Regions from separate parts of the Mycolicibacterium chubuense NBB4 genome, predicted to be linked through region 1. Evidence: predicted binding sites of a transcription regulator. Region 1 holds the regulator's gene; each other region holds the start of a gene.
The links. The regulator LexA, encoded in region 1, represses DNA repair genes until DNA is damaged. The targets are predictions, from matches to a motif close to CGAACANNTGTTCG.
Positions count from the first base shown of each region.

Region 1 (4,204 bases):
TTCCGCCGTGAGCCCGGCGGACCGTCAGCGCATCGCCACCCAATTGGGTTACAGCGAAACGATTTTCGTCACCGTCCCAGAAGAAGGGGCGCACACCGCGCACGCCCGCATCCATACCCCCACCACCGAGCTGCCTTTCGCCGGGCACCCGACCGTGGGGGCATCCTGGTGGCTGAAGGATCGTGGCACACCGATCAAGACGCTGCAGGTTCCCGCGGGTGTCGTGCAAGTCGGCTACACCGATGAGTTGACTTCGGTGAGCGCGCGAGCGGAGTGGGCGCCGGACTTCTCGTTCTCCGAGCTGGCGTCCGTCGACGAGCTCGCGGCGGCCGACCCCGACGACTACACCGACGACGTCGAGCACTACCTGTGGACGTGGCTCGACAAGGACGCGGGCCGGATCCGGTCGCGGATGTTCGCCCCGCACCTCGGGATCCGAGAGGACGAGGCCACCGGCGCGGCGGCGGTGCGCATCACCGAACACCTCAGCAGCGACCTCACCATCGTGCAGGGTGCCGGATCGGTCATCGAGACAACGTGGAGCCCCGACGGTTGGGTTCGGGTGGCAGGACGGGTCGTCGACGACGGGCTGCGTCAGATCGACTGAGCCGTTCAGCCTTGCGTCGTCACTTCGCGATGCGCCCGCAGCGCCTCGATCTCGCGCTCGAAGTCCTCGGCAGACGAGAATGAGCGGTACACGGAGGCGAACCGGAGGTAGGCCACCTCGTCGAGGTCGCGCAGCGGACCGAGGATCGCGAGGCCGACCTCGTGGCTGGGCACCTCCGGCGAGCCCGTCGCCCGCACCGCGTCCTCGACCTTCTGCGCCAGCAGATTGAGCGCATCGTCGTCCACCTGCCGGCCCTGGCAGGCTCGGCGCACTCCCGTGACGACCTTCTCCCGGCTGAAGGGCTCGGTCACACCGCTGCGCTTGACCACTGCGAGCACCGCCGTCTCGACGGTGGTGAACCGCCGCCCGCACTCGGGGCACGACCTGCGCCGGCGGATGGCCTGACCCTCATCGGTCTCCCGGGAGTCGACCACCCGGGAATCCGGGTGACGGCAGAAAGGACAGTGCATCACCGCTCCTTCGCCGCACCGACAGACAACCGCTTCGAACGACTTCGAGCGTACCTGCGCGCTTCGGGGACGGCCGAGCGCCGGACCGATTGACATGGACCCGACCAGTGGGATCATCAGTGTGCCTGCGCGACAGGGTGACCGGAGTTCGCGCCGTCGACCGCTCAGCCGACCGGCGCGAGGAGCGTCTGACCGGCGTCCAGCGTGGCCGACTTCAGCTCGTTGAGCTCGCGGATGCGCTGGACGACGTCGGCGACCGGAGCGTCGGGCGCGACGCGCTGGGCGACCTGTTGCAGCGACTCGCCGGTCTGCACCTGGACGACCGCGAGGCGGCCGGGGATCTCGGCCTGGCGGCCGACCACCCCGCCGGCCTGGGCGACCAGGCCGAGCCACACCGTGATCCCCGCGGCGATCAGCGCCAGCACCACCGTGGTCGCGGGAGTGATCGGGCGCCGGCGATGCGAGGCGCGCGACACCAGCACTCCCGTGCCGCGATAGCGCATCGGCGCACCGTCGGGCCGGGACCGACCCGGCCGACGCGTCACGGCACGGGCGGGAATCTGCCGGGCCGCGGCGCGAGGGACCTCATGCCGAGGCTCGCATGCGAACTCGTCCCAGGTTTCGCGAGTGTGAAGAACTGTCATGATGCTGCCTTTCCGTCCGGCGCCGTTCGCTCGTGTGTTCGAACTGTAGTCGATCATGCGTTCGATGAATAGAACACGTGATCGAACTGTTGCGAACGCTAATGCAGGGCACCGACAAGTCGGTCGAGCCGCAAAACCGCCACGATCACGGCGGAGGCGGCGGCGACACGCCTCGAACACATGTTTGAACTCGTCGTGGGGTTGGGTTACATTCGGGCGTATGAGCGATGACAGCAGCGACAGCACGGCCGGCTCGGACCACGCAGGCGACTCCGGCGCGCGCCGCGAGCGCGGGACCGCTCTGACCGAACGTCAGCGGACCATCCTCGAGGTCATCCGCACATCCGTGACCACCCGCGGGTATCCACCCAGCATCCGGGAGATCGGCGACGCGGTCGGGCTGACATCGACCTCGTCGGTCGCCCATCAACTGCGCACGTTGGAGCGCAAAGGCTACCTACGGCGTGACCCCAACCGGCCCCGGGCTGTCGACGTGCGCGGCATCGACGACGCCGCACCGGCCGCGCCCACCACGGACGTCGCCGGATCGGACACGCTGCCCGAACCCACGTTCGTGCCGGTGCTCGGGCGGATCGCCGCCGGTGGGCCGATCCTGGCCGAGGAAGCCGTCGAGGACGTCTTCCCGCTGCCGCGCGAACTCGTCGGAGAGGGCTCGCTGTTCCTGCTCAAAGTCGTGGGCGACTCGATGGTCGACGCGGCGATCTGCGACGGTGACTGGGTGGTGGTCAGGCAGCAGAACGTCGCCGACAACGGCGACATCGTGGCTGCGATGATCGACGGAGAGGCCACCGTCAAGACGTTCAAGCGCACGCGCGGTCAGGTCTGGCTGATGCCCCACAATCCGGCCTTCGACCCGATCCCCGGCAATGACGCAGCCGTGCTCGGCAAGGTCGTGACCGTGATTCGCAAGATCTGACGGGCCGGCGAGGGCTACTCGCCGCGGACGAACCCGTTCGTGCGAGCCATCTCTTCGCTGGCGAACCAGATCTCGACGGGGGCTTCGGCGTAGTCGGCGCTGTCCGGCGCCCAATACAGACCCGATCGGGTGTCCGCCTTGATCGGGTATCCCTCGGGCATCTGACCACGATCATCGAGCGGCATGTGCAGGGCAGTCGCCTCGGGCGCGGGTTCGTCGACGTCGATGCGGGCGTGGCGGCCCGTGTCCGTCATGGCATCCCTTCCGGCGGCGACGAACGCCGCAGCGGGCGGCAGGAACGGCTCCCGGTCGGACTCGACGGCCCCAAGGCGGGGTTCAGTCGACTCCGCTTCAGTCGGCTCCGCTTCGACCGGCTCGGACTCGACCGGCTCAGGTTCGACTGACTCCGCTTCGACGGGCAGGGGTTCGACGAACTCCGGTTCGGCGATCGGCTCGGCCGCCACCTCGGACGCTGTCGGTATGCGTGTCGGCGCGGTGTCCACGGCGTCGGGGTTCTCGTCTTCGAGGTCGCCGCCCGCTGCCGCCTCCTCGGTATGCGGTTCGGCTCCCGCACCGCCGGCAGACGATCCCCAGAAGTTCAGCGGACCGGACCCGGCCTCGTCAGCGGCAGCCGGTGGCGCCGTCGACGCCAACGAACCGAGGCCCTCACGGGCATAGCGGTCGCCGAACATCGCGTCTTCCCGGCCCTCGTGTCCTGCCGGCGGCCCACCCGCCAGTGCGGGCTCGTATTCTCGGCCGTCTCTCGGCGCCAGGCCTGCGGGCGGCCCGAACAGGTCCCCCCCACCGCGATGGCGCCGGTTGCGTGCGACGGCGAAGGCCACGACGCCCAGCAGCAGCAGGACCGGGATGATCGCCAGCAGCCACCACCAGGTCCAGTGGGCGCCGGTGGTCTCTTTGCCGCGGTCGGAGGCCTGCGGTGTCGCCGCCGGCGCCTGAGGCCCCGGTACCTCCAGGCCCGCGAGCTGAGCCGCGAGATTGCCCGGCTCGGTACTGAACTTCTTGGTCGCCGTGTCGTACGAGACGGAGCCGCCGCCGAACTTCTGGTTGATCGTGTTGCCGTTCTGCGTCTGATCGGACACCGGCGCACCCAGCGCGCCGGTGGCCCCGCCGAGCTTCTCCCACGCCGCATGCATGGCGCCCCGCACGATCACCGCACCGTAGTCGGGCGTCCAGAAGATCACCGGCTTGTCGGCCGCTGCGAACGCGCTCATCCGACTCGACGGCGCCAAGCCGCCGTCGACCTCACCGGTGATGGGAAAACCCAGGTCGCCCTGCGGTCCCCCGACGCTCTCGTACTTGGCCAGCACCTGACCGGTGACGACGTTCGCGCCGGTGTCGGGGCTGTAGAAGATCTTGCCGTTGACGAAGTTCTGCCCGTAGCCCTTGTCGCCGATCTTGTACGGTTCACCGTCGGCGGCGCCCAACGGCCCGAGCGGGCCCCCCGCCGCCCGCCGCGCGGCGTTGATCGCCGAGACCGGATCGTCGGCAATCTGCAGGTCCGCCAGCTGGCCGGCCAGTTCCGGCG
Region 1 is NC_018027.1:2,206,388-2,210,591, reverse strand. Features, by position in the region: gene MYCCH_RS10480 (PhzF family protein) at 1-607, shown strand, start outside; gene nrdR (transcriptional regulator NrdR) at 613-1,077, opposite strand; gene MYCCH_RS10470 (LysM peptidoglycan-binding domain-containing protein) at 1,242-1,580, opposite strand; gene lexA (transcriptional repressor LexA) at 1,942-2,658, shown strand; gene MYCCH_RS10460 (sunset domain-containing protein) at 2,673-4,204, opposite strand, start outside.

Region 2 (4,204 bases), 840 kb from region 1:
GGGACCGCCCGAGGGGTGGACGAACCCCACCGGGTGGTCACCTCCGCACGGGTGGATCCCGCCGTCGTGGTGGTGTGACGGGCCCATTCGGAACCTGATCCATCTTCGGTGCTGGTAGCCGTTTGCGGTTTCGTTGTGCTGCAGCGGATCTCGCCTAGCGGGTCCGCGCGGCCGCCGCGAGCTGGCTGAGGCCGAAGTCGGTCTCGGCGGGCAGCTGGTCCAGCGGCCACCACCGCAGGTCCAGTGACTCGTCGCTGCGCGCGATCTCGGCGCCCGCGGGTGCGCGCACCACGAACTGCACGTCGAGGTGGCGGGTGGGCACGCCCAGCGAGCACGTCACCGGATGCACGTGCACCGCGGCGGGGAGCGGGTCGATGGTCAGCCCGTCGATGCCCGACTCCTCGGTCGCCTCGCGCAGCGCCGTCGCGACGATCGTCGGGTCGTCGGGTTCGCAGTGGCCGCCGAGTTGCAGCCACCGCCCGAAGCGCGGGTGCAGCGTCAGTAGGGCGTGACGACCGCTGTGGTCGAGCACCAGCGCCGAGCCGGTGATGTGCCCCGGCACGCACTCGCGCAGGCAGGCGTCGGCGCGCGCGTCGAGGTACGCCAGCAGCGCGTGGCGCATCGACTCCTGCGCCGGGTCGGCCGGCCGCCAGAGCGCAAGCGTGTCGATCGTCGACTGGTGCAGGGTCACTTGCGCACCAGCAGGCCCTCGACGGGCACCGGGTCGCGCGGGTCCGCCGGTTCCTCGGCGTAGCCGATCGCGATGGCGCCCAACGGTTCCCACTCCGGCGGCAGGCCGAGTTCGGCGCGCACCAGGTCGGGGGCGAAGATCGTCGACCCGATCCAGCAGCTGCCCACCCCGCGCACGGCCAGCGCGACGAGCAACGCCTGCACGGCCGCGCCCACCGCCACGGTGAACATCGTGTGCTCGGCGGCGGTGCGCTGCGCGTCGGGATAGCTGTGCGCGCCGTCGGGCACCATGAACGGAATGATCAGCTCCGGCGCGTCGTAGAGGATCTGGCCGCGCGAAACCCGGCGTTCGACGGAGTCGGCGTCGCGACCGTCGCCCGACAGGTCGGCTCGCCACTGGTCCTTCATCCGGTCGAGCAACCCCACACGCACCGAGGTGTCCTGCACCCACACGAACCGCACCGGCCGGGTGTGGTGCGGCGCCGGGGCCGTCAACGCCTCCGCCACCGCCGCCTCGATCAAATCCGCGGCGACCGGGTCACCGCGGAAGCGGCGCACCGAGCGCCGCAGCAGCTGCGCCTGCGAACGGCCCAGCGCGATGGCCTCGTCGGTGCCGAGCCAGAACAGGTCCTCCTCGCCGGCGCGCACCAGGTGGCGCGCCGAGGACCCGTCGTCGCGCAGCGCCAGCCCCCGCACCACCGCCACCGGCACCGCGGTCAGCTTGCCCTTCACCAGATCCGCGGCCGCGGCGATCTCGTCGGCGACGGCGATCTCGGTGACGATCAACTCGTTGCCGTGCTGATCGTGTTCACCGGCATAGGCGTGCAACACGGTCAGGCCGGCCGCGCCGATCGCGACGTCGGTCTGACCGGTGCGCCACGCCCGGCCCATCGTGTCGGTGACGACGACGCCGACGCGCACGCCGAGGCGTTCCCACAGCTGACCTCGGAGCAGCGCGGCGCTGCCGTCCGGATCGACGGGCAGCAGTGCGAGTTCGTGAGAGTCGACGTTCGAGCCGTCCACCCCGGCGGCGGCCTGCACCAGGCCGAGCGCGTTCTCGGTGATCAGCGTGCGGCCCTTGCGCGCCAGCACCCGCACCGCCTCGCCGTCGATCAGCTTGCGGCGCAACGTGTCCCGCAGCTCCGGATCGGCCGGTGCATCGACCATGCGGCCCTCGCACTTCGACAGCACCTTGCTGGTAACGACGACGATGTCGTCGTCCTGCAGCCACGGGGCGGCCTCGGCGATGGCGGCGCCCAGGTCGTCGCCCGGCCGGAACTCGGGCAGTCCGGCCACCGGCAGCAGCTCGATGCGCGCCGACGTGCCGTGATCGCTCACGGCGACACCCCGGCCAGATCCATTCCGGCCCGGACCATCTCGGCCGTCACCGCCGGCTCGGTCATCAACAGCGGCGCCGAACGCACCGCGATGCCGTCGATCGCGGCGTGATCGCCCTCGTGCACCAGCCAGGCGTCGAGGATGCCGGTCGCCGACCGGGCGCCGTAGTACGCGCCGACCGCCTCGGAGGTGCTGGGGATGCCGATCACCGACAGGCACGCGTCGGCCATGCCCCGCAACGGCTTTCCCGCGATGATGGGGGAGTAGCCGATCACCGGCGCCTTCGTGGCGCGCAGCGCCGCTCTGATGCCGCCGATCGCCAGGATCGCGCCGATGCTCACCACCGGGTTCGAGGGAGCGATCAGCACGACGTCGGCGCCCTCGATCGCCTCCGTGACACCGGGCGCGGCGGTCGCCTTGTCGGCGCCGACGAATGCGAAGCTCTCCGTGGGCACCTGCGCGCGGTAGCGGACCCACCACTCCTGGAAGTGGACGGCCTTCTTCTCGCTATCGCCGGGATCGGTGATCACCACGTGCGTTTCGCTGCGGTCGTCGCTGACCGGAAGCAGCCGCGCACCGGGGTTCCACCGCCGGCACAGCGCCTCGGTGACGTCCGACAGCGGATAGCCCGCCCGCAGCATCTGGGTGCGCACCAGGTGGGTGGCCAGATCGCGATCGCCCAGGCCGAACCAGTCGGGCTGCACGCCGTAGGCGGCGAGTTCCTCCTTCGCGTGCCAGGTTTCGTTGCGGTGCCCCCAGCCGCGCTCGGGGTCGATGCCGCCGCCGAGGGTGTACATGCAGGTGTCGAGGTCGGGGCAGATGCGCACACCGAACATCCACGCGTCATCGCCCACATTGACCACAGCAGTCACTTCGTGATCATTGGTATCGTTGGTGCCAAATTGCCCCAAGCCCAACAGATGTTGCACGCCGAGGAGGAAGCGCGCACCACCGACGCCGCCGACGAGAACCGTGACCTTCACAGCGTCCGACACTAGGCCGTGGACCGGTGAAGAGCGCGGCCGGAGGGGGAGTGATAGACACGCCACAGCGCGACGCGCCGAAAAGTTGTCACGGAATGGTATGAATTCCTGTTCCATCGCTTGACCGGGGCAGCTAACGCGTGTGTAATCACACCAGTGTCATTCGCGGTTCTCCGGCCGGTTCCGGTGTCGCAGACCGAGATTCGATCACTTGTTCGAATTGGGTGGCCGCACAGAGCAATAGTGGGGCTGGCATTGACGGATCTACGAGACCTGTGGAGGAGGGGAACATGACATATGAACAGGCCGATTTCGGCAACTCGGTCCATTTCGACAGCAGGCTCCTCGGATCGGTGGGGAGTGCGCCGCACATCCCGACCGGACCGGTACCGATGGGAGCCAACGGACGCCCGCAACTGAGCGTGGTGCCCGACTTTTTCGATGACGATTCGGCGACGCCGGAAGATCAGTGGCAAGAGCGTGCCCTGTGCGCTCAGACCGACCCCGAGGCGTTCTTCCCCGAGAAGGGCGGCTCGACGCGCGAGGCCAAGCGGATCTGCATGGGCTGCGAGGTGCGCGACGCGTGCCTGGAGTACGCACTGGCCCATGACGAGCGCTTCGGCATCTGGGGCGGCCTGTCCGAGCGTGAGCGGCGGCGGATCAAGCGCGGCATCATCTGAGGCTCTTCGGGCGCGGCATCATCTGACGCCGCGCTGAGCGCCTAGTCGTCCTCGATCGTCGGATCGATGACGGCCGGCTCGACCCCCAGATAGGTGGCCACCTGCGCCACCAGCAACTCATGCAGCAGCTCGGTCAGCTCGACGGTGTCCTTCGCCCGTCGCTCGATCGGCTTGCGGAACAACACAATTCGCGCCCGCGTGGAGTTACCGCGGACATCCACCCCGGCCGGGATCAGGCGGGCCAGCGCGATCGGCCCGTCGGCGACCACCTCCGGTGGCCACTGCACACTGTCGGGATCCTTCGGCGAGATGCGGGGAATCTCGTCGACCGCCACATCCAGCCCCGAGACCCGGTCCTGCCACCGCCGCTCGATCGGCTCGTAGGCCTCCAGCACCGCCATGTCGAAGCGCTCCGCGCGGCTGCGCCACCCCGGGACGGTCGGCGGGAGGAGCGGTCCGCGCATCTCGCGGCCGCGCCGCGATCCCCGGTAGTTGTGCCAGGTCACGAAAAAG
Region 2 is NC_018027.1:1,370,157-1,374,360, forward strand. Features, by position in the region: gene MYCCH_RS30895 (hypothetical protein) at 1-118, shown strand, start outside; gene MYCCH_RS06540 (NUDIX hydrolase) at 155-691, opposite strand; gene MYCCH_RS06545 (coenzyme F420-0:L-glutamate ligase) at 688-2,028, opposite strand; gene cofD (2-phospho-L-lactate transferase) at 2,025-3,011, opposite strand; gene MYCCH_RS06555 (WhiB family transcriptional regulator) at 3,428-3,691, shown strand; gene MYCCH_RS06560 (metallopeptidase family protein) at 3,733-4,155, opposite strand.
Region 2: the regulator LexA is predicted to act here: its motif matches at 3,216-3,229, upstream of cofD (2-phospho-L-lactate transferase).

Region 3 (4,204 bases), 1.4 Mb from region 1:
TTGCGTGGACGCCGCGTCGCCGTGCTGACCGGTGCGGGGATGTCCACCGATTCGGGCATTCCCGACTACCGCGGCCCCGACTCACCGCCGGCCAACCCGATGACCATCCGGCAGTTCACCTCCGACCGGGTCTTCCGCCAGCGGTACTGGGCGCGCAACCACGTGGGCTGGAGGCACATGGACCAGCGGAGGCCCAACGCGGGCCACCGCGCACTGGCCGCGCTCGAACGTGCCGGTGTGGTCACCGGCCTGATCACTCAGAACGTCGACCTGCTGCACACCAAGGCCGGCAGCCGCGCCGTGGTCAACCTGCACGGCACCTATGTACAGGTCGTGTGCCTGGATTGCGGGCACACCATGTCCCGCGCCGAACTGGCCGACCTGCTCGAAGCGGCCAACCCCGGGTTCCTCGAGCGCGCACACGACGTCGGCAGCATCGCCGTCGCGCCCGACGCCGACGCCGTGGTCGGCGACACCGCGAACTTCCGCATCGTCGACTGCCCGGCGTGCGGCGGCATGCTGAAGCCCGACATCGTGTACTTCGGGGAGAACGTGCCGAAACCGGTTGTGGACCTTGCCTATTCATTGATCGACGACGCCGATGCGCTCCTGGTCGCCGGTTCGTCGCTGACGGTGTACTCGGGCTACCGGTTCGTGCGTCACGCTGCGGCACAGGGCAAGCCGATCGCGATCGTCAATCGCGGCCGGACCCGGGGTGATGATCTGGCCACGGTGAAGATCGACAACGGTTGTTCGCCCATGATGGCGCTGCTGGCCGACGAGCTTCCCGCCCTGGCCAGTTCGGCCTAGACGACCGAGGTGACCGCGCTGCTGCCACGCCTACGACCGCCGCCCGGCCCTGTCTCGGGGCGGTGGGGGTTCGCCGTCGGAGACACCATCGCCGGTCTGGTCCGCGCGCCGCGGCCGGTGGCCAGGGTCATCCGCCTGCTCGACAACTTCGGCGGCCTGGTCATCAGCGATCAGTCCGTGGAGTTCGACGGTGACGCCGTCGACTGGTCGGACGTGCAGAGCATCGAAACTCACAGCCTGGTCGGGTATCTGCTCTCCGGCGCGCTGAGCAAGCAGGCGAACAGGTTGCCGCTGCCCTGGTTTCCCGGTCGCCGGCTGCTGCTCGACGTCGCCTCGGATACGGCGCTGACCGCTCTTGTCGCCACGGTGGGCAACGCGGCGGCAGCGGTGCTCGACGTCCGTATCCCCGCCGAGGTGAACTATCGCGGCACGCTGCGCAATCGCACGCTGACCGCGGGGGTGCTGGCCACCGTGCTGCTGGCCGATCCGGCGGTGCGGGCCGCACTGGTCGAGACGGCGCGGGCACACGGTGTCACGGTGCGTCGCGCCGACGACGATGCGCTCGACGCCGCCGAGCGGCGCGTGCGGTGGCTCAAGGACCGCTGACCGTCGGCACGCGGGATTTGAGTTCCTAACGGATGTCAAGCGACGTGTTGGCCCGTAGGCTTGTGTTTGGCGGGCCTGGATGTTGGGGCGCTTGGCGACTCCTGCGACTCCTGGCCCGCCGCCTGTTTGCGGCGGTCTCGCATGCGTTGGTGACGGATGTTGTCGCGGCGCCGGGGCTCGATGTGATAGCGCTCTTTGACGATCTTGCGGCCCTGAGCGTTGGTGATGGGGGTGCCGTCGACATCGCGCAGGACGTAGGGCTGGCCGTTGCGCATGCAGGTAGCGATCCGGGTGACCAGCAGGGTGGCCAGGTGGCAGATCGCCGAGTCGTGGTGGCGGTTGCCGGTCATCAGTCGCTGGTATTTCGCAGCGATCTGCGGGTCGATCTTGCGGGCTTGATCAGCGGCGGTGCATAGCATTTCGCGCAGCAGGGGGTCGCCGGCCTTGGTGATCGAGGATTCGACCTTGCTCAGTCCGGACTGATTGACCTTGGGGATCAGTCCGGTGTAAGCGCGGATCGCGGCCAGCGAGGTGAATCGGTGGGGATCTCCGATGCGTCCGGCGATCACGGCGCTGATGACGGGTCCGACGCCGGGAGCAGAAGCCACGATTGCCTCGGGGTCGGCGTCGGCGTAGAGGTTAGCGACCCGTTCATCGATCTGCTTGATTTGCCGGGTCAAAAACAGTGCCTGTTCGGCCTCGTGGGCGATGTCGTCGCCCAGTTCGGCGAAGTTCATCCCATCCGGTCCCCACAGCATGAGGGTTTCCTTGGCTGCGACGATGAGTCCGGCGGCGTGGTCTTCACGCCACGCGCCGCGGGAGCGGGCGATCAGAAACCGGCTCAGACGTCCCTGGCCGAGTCGAATCACCGTATTCGGATCGGCATAACGAGCGAGGAATTCCAACGCCGCGGTGCCGTAGTTCGAGCCGAGCACCGCATACCACGCCGGCCCGAGGAGCTCGACGAGCGCATCGAGCCGGGAATACACCGCGACCCGGCGTTTAATCATGGTGGAGCGCTGTTTGACCAAGCGCCGCAACGGGTCTGCCGGCCCCTGGCCGGAATATTCGCGCAACCCTTCGGGATGCAGTAGCGGCAGCCGGGCCAGCAGCTCGGAGTCGATCCGATCGTTCTTGGTGTGCTTGGAGTAGTACTTGCGCAGATCCGCCGATTGGGTGGTAGGCACCATCACCACCCGGGCGCCGCGGCGGCGGAACCACTCGGCCAGCACGATCCACGCGTTACGGGTCGGCTCCACCACCACGGTCACGTCCGTGGCGTCGGCCAGGAACAGATCGGCCCACAGCCGCTCCAGGTCCGCCGGCCGGGTCGAGAATTTCCGGCCCCGCCATACCGTGGTCCCGTCGCGGGCCAGCGTCGCTTGATGCGCCGCGCGCACCGCTACGTCGATCCCTAATGTCCATGCCATCGTTGTGTGCTCCTGTCAGCCATCAATCCCTATTCACCCAGGTGGCTGACCATCGCGGCTGTGGCCCAGACATTCTCTAAGCAGGAGTCCACACCGACCGGCCGGCTCCAAGTTCCCGAACAAGGACACCGCTCGACCAGACACCGAGCTCGCGAGCGGACCACTCAAATCTCAGGGATCACCACGCGTCCCAGTCGGATGTTCGGCCCGCCCGCGAACTCACACTCCAAAGCTAAATGTCGGTGGTGGCTGTGATGATGGGGTCATGTCCTCGCCTGCACCATCTTTGGCCGCTTCGCGGCGTGCCGATGAGCGGTTGGCGGTGTTGTTCGAGGAGTTGGCGGAGCTGACCGGTCAGCGCAACGCGATCGACGGCCGCATCGTGGAGATCGTCGCCGAAGTCGACCGCGACCGGCTGTGGGCGGCCGCGGGAGCACGGTCGGTGGCGTCGCTGGTGGCGTGGAAGGCCGGGGTGACCCCGGCACGCGCGGAGACCATCGCCACCCTGGCCCACCGGCTCGAGGGGTTCCCGGTGTGTCATCAAGGCTTGCGCGAGGGCCGGCTATCGCTCGATCAAGTCGGCACCATCGCCGAGCGGGCCGCCGACGGCTCCGACGAGCACTACGCCGAGTTGGCCGCCTCGGCCACGGTGACCCAGCTGCGGTTCGCCCTCAAGCTCGCCCCCAAGCCGAAACCCGAACCCAGGCCCGAACCCGAGGTGGAGCCGGAGCCTGACCACACACCGGAGCCCGCACCGGTGCCGGAGCCGTCGATCAGCAAGTCCACCGACGGCCAGAGCACCACCTGGCGGATCACCCTGCCCGCACTGGAGGCCGCGAAGTTCGAGGCCGCGCTGGCCTCCCACCAGGACGCGCTGATCACCGACTGGAAGCGCGACCACGACACCGAGGCCCACGACACCGAGGCCGCCGACGGCCCAGGGCAACCCGGCTCGGGGCAGCGGCCGCCGATGCCCACCACCGGCGACGCGTTCCTGGCCCTGGTCGAAGCGAGCTGGGACGCCGAGGCCAGCCGCCGCCCGCACGGGCAGCACACCACCGTGGTCGCGCACCTCGACCTCGACAAGCCGGTGGCCGCCCTACACCTGGGTCCGCTGCTCTCCGACGCCGACCGCCGATACCTGACCTGCGACGCCACCTGCGAGGTGTGGTTCGAACGCCACGGCCGGCCGATCGGCGCGGGCCGCACGACGCGAACGGTCAACCGGCGGCTGCGCCGCGCCCTCGAACACCGCGACCGCTGCTGCGCCGTGCCCGGCTGCGGGGCCACCCACGGGCTGCACGCCCACCACATCCGGCACTGGGAAGACGGCGGCCCCACCGACCTGAACAACCTCG
Region 3 is NC_018027.1:3,575,857-3,580,060, forward strand. Features, by position in the region: gene MYCCH_RS16790 (NAD-dependent protein deacetylase) at 1-810, shown strand, start outside; gene MYCCH_RS16795 (hypothetical protein) at 820-1,416, shown strand; gene MYCCH_RS16800 (IS110 family RNA-guided transposase) at 1,452-2,846, opposite strand; gene MYCCH_RS16805 (HNH endonuclease signature motif containing protein) at 3,112-4,204, shown strand, end outside.
Region 3: the regulator LexA is predicted to act here: its motif matches at 3,038-3,051, upstream of MYCCH_RS16805 (HNH endonuclease signature motif containing protein).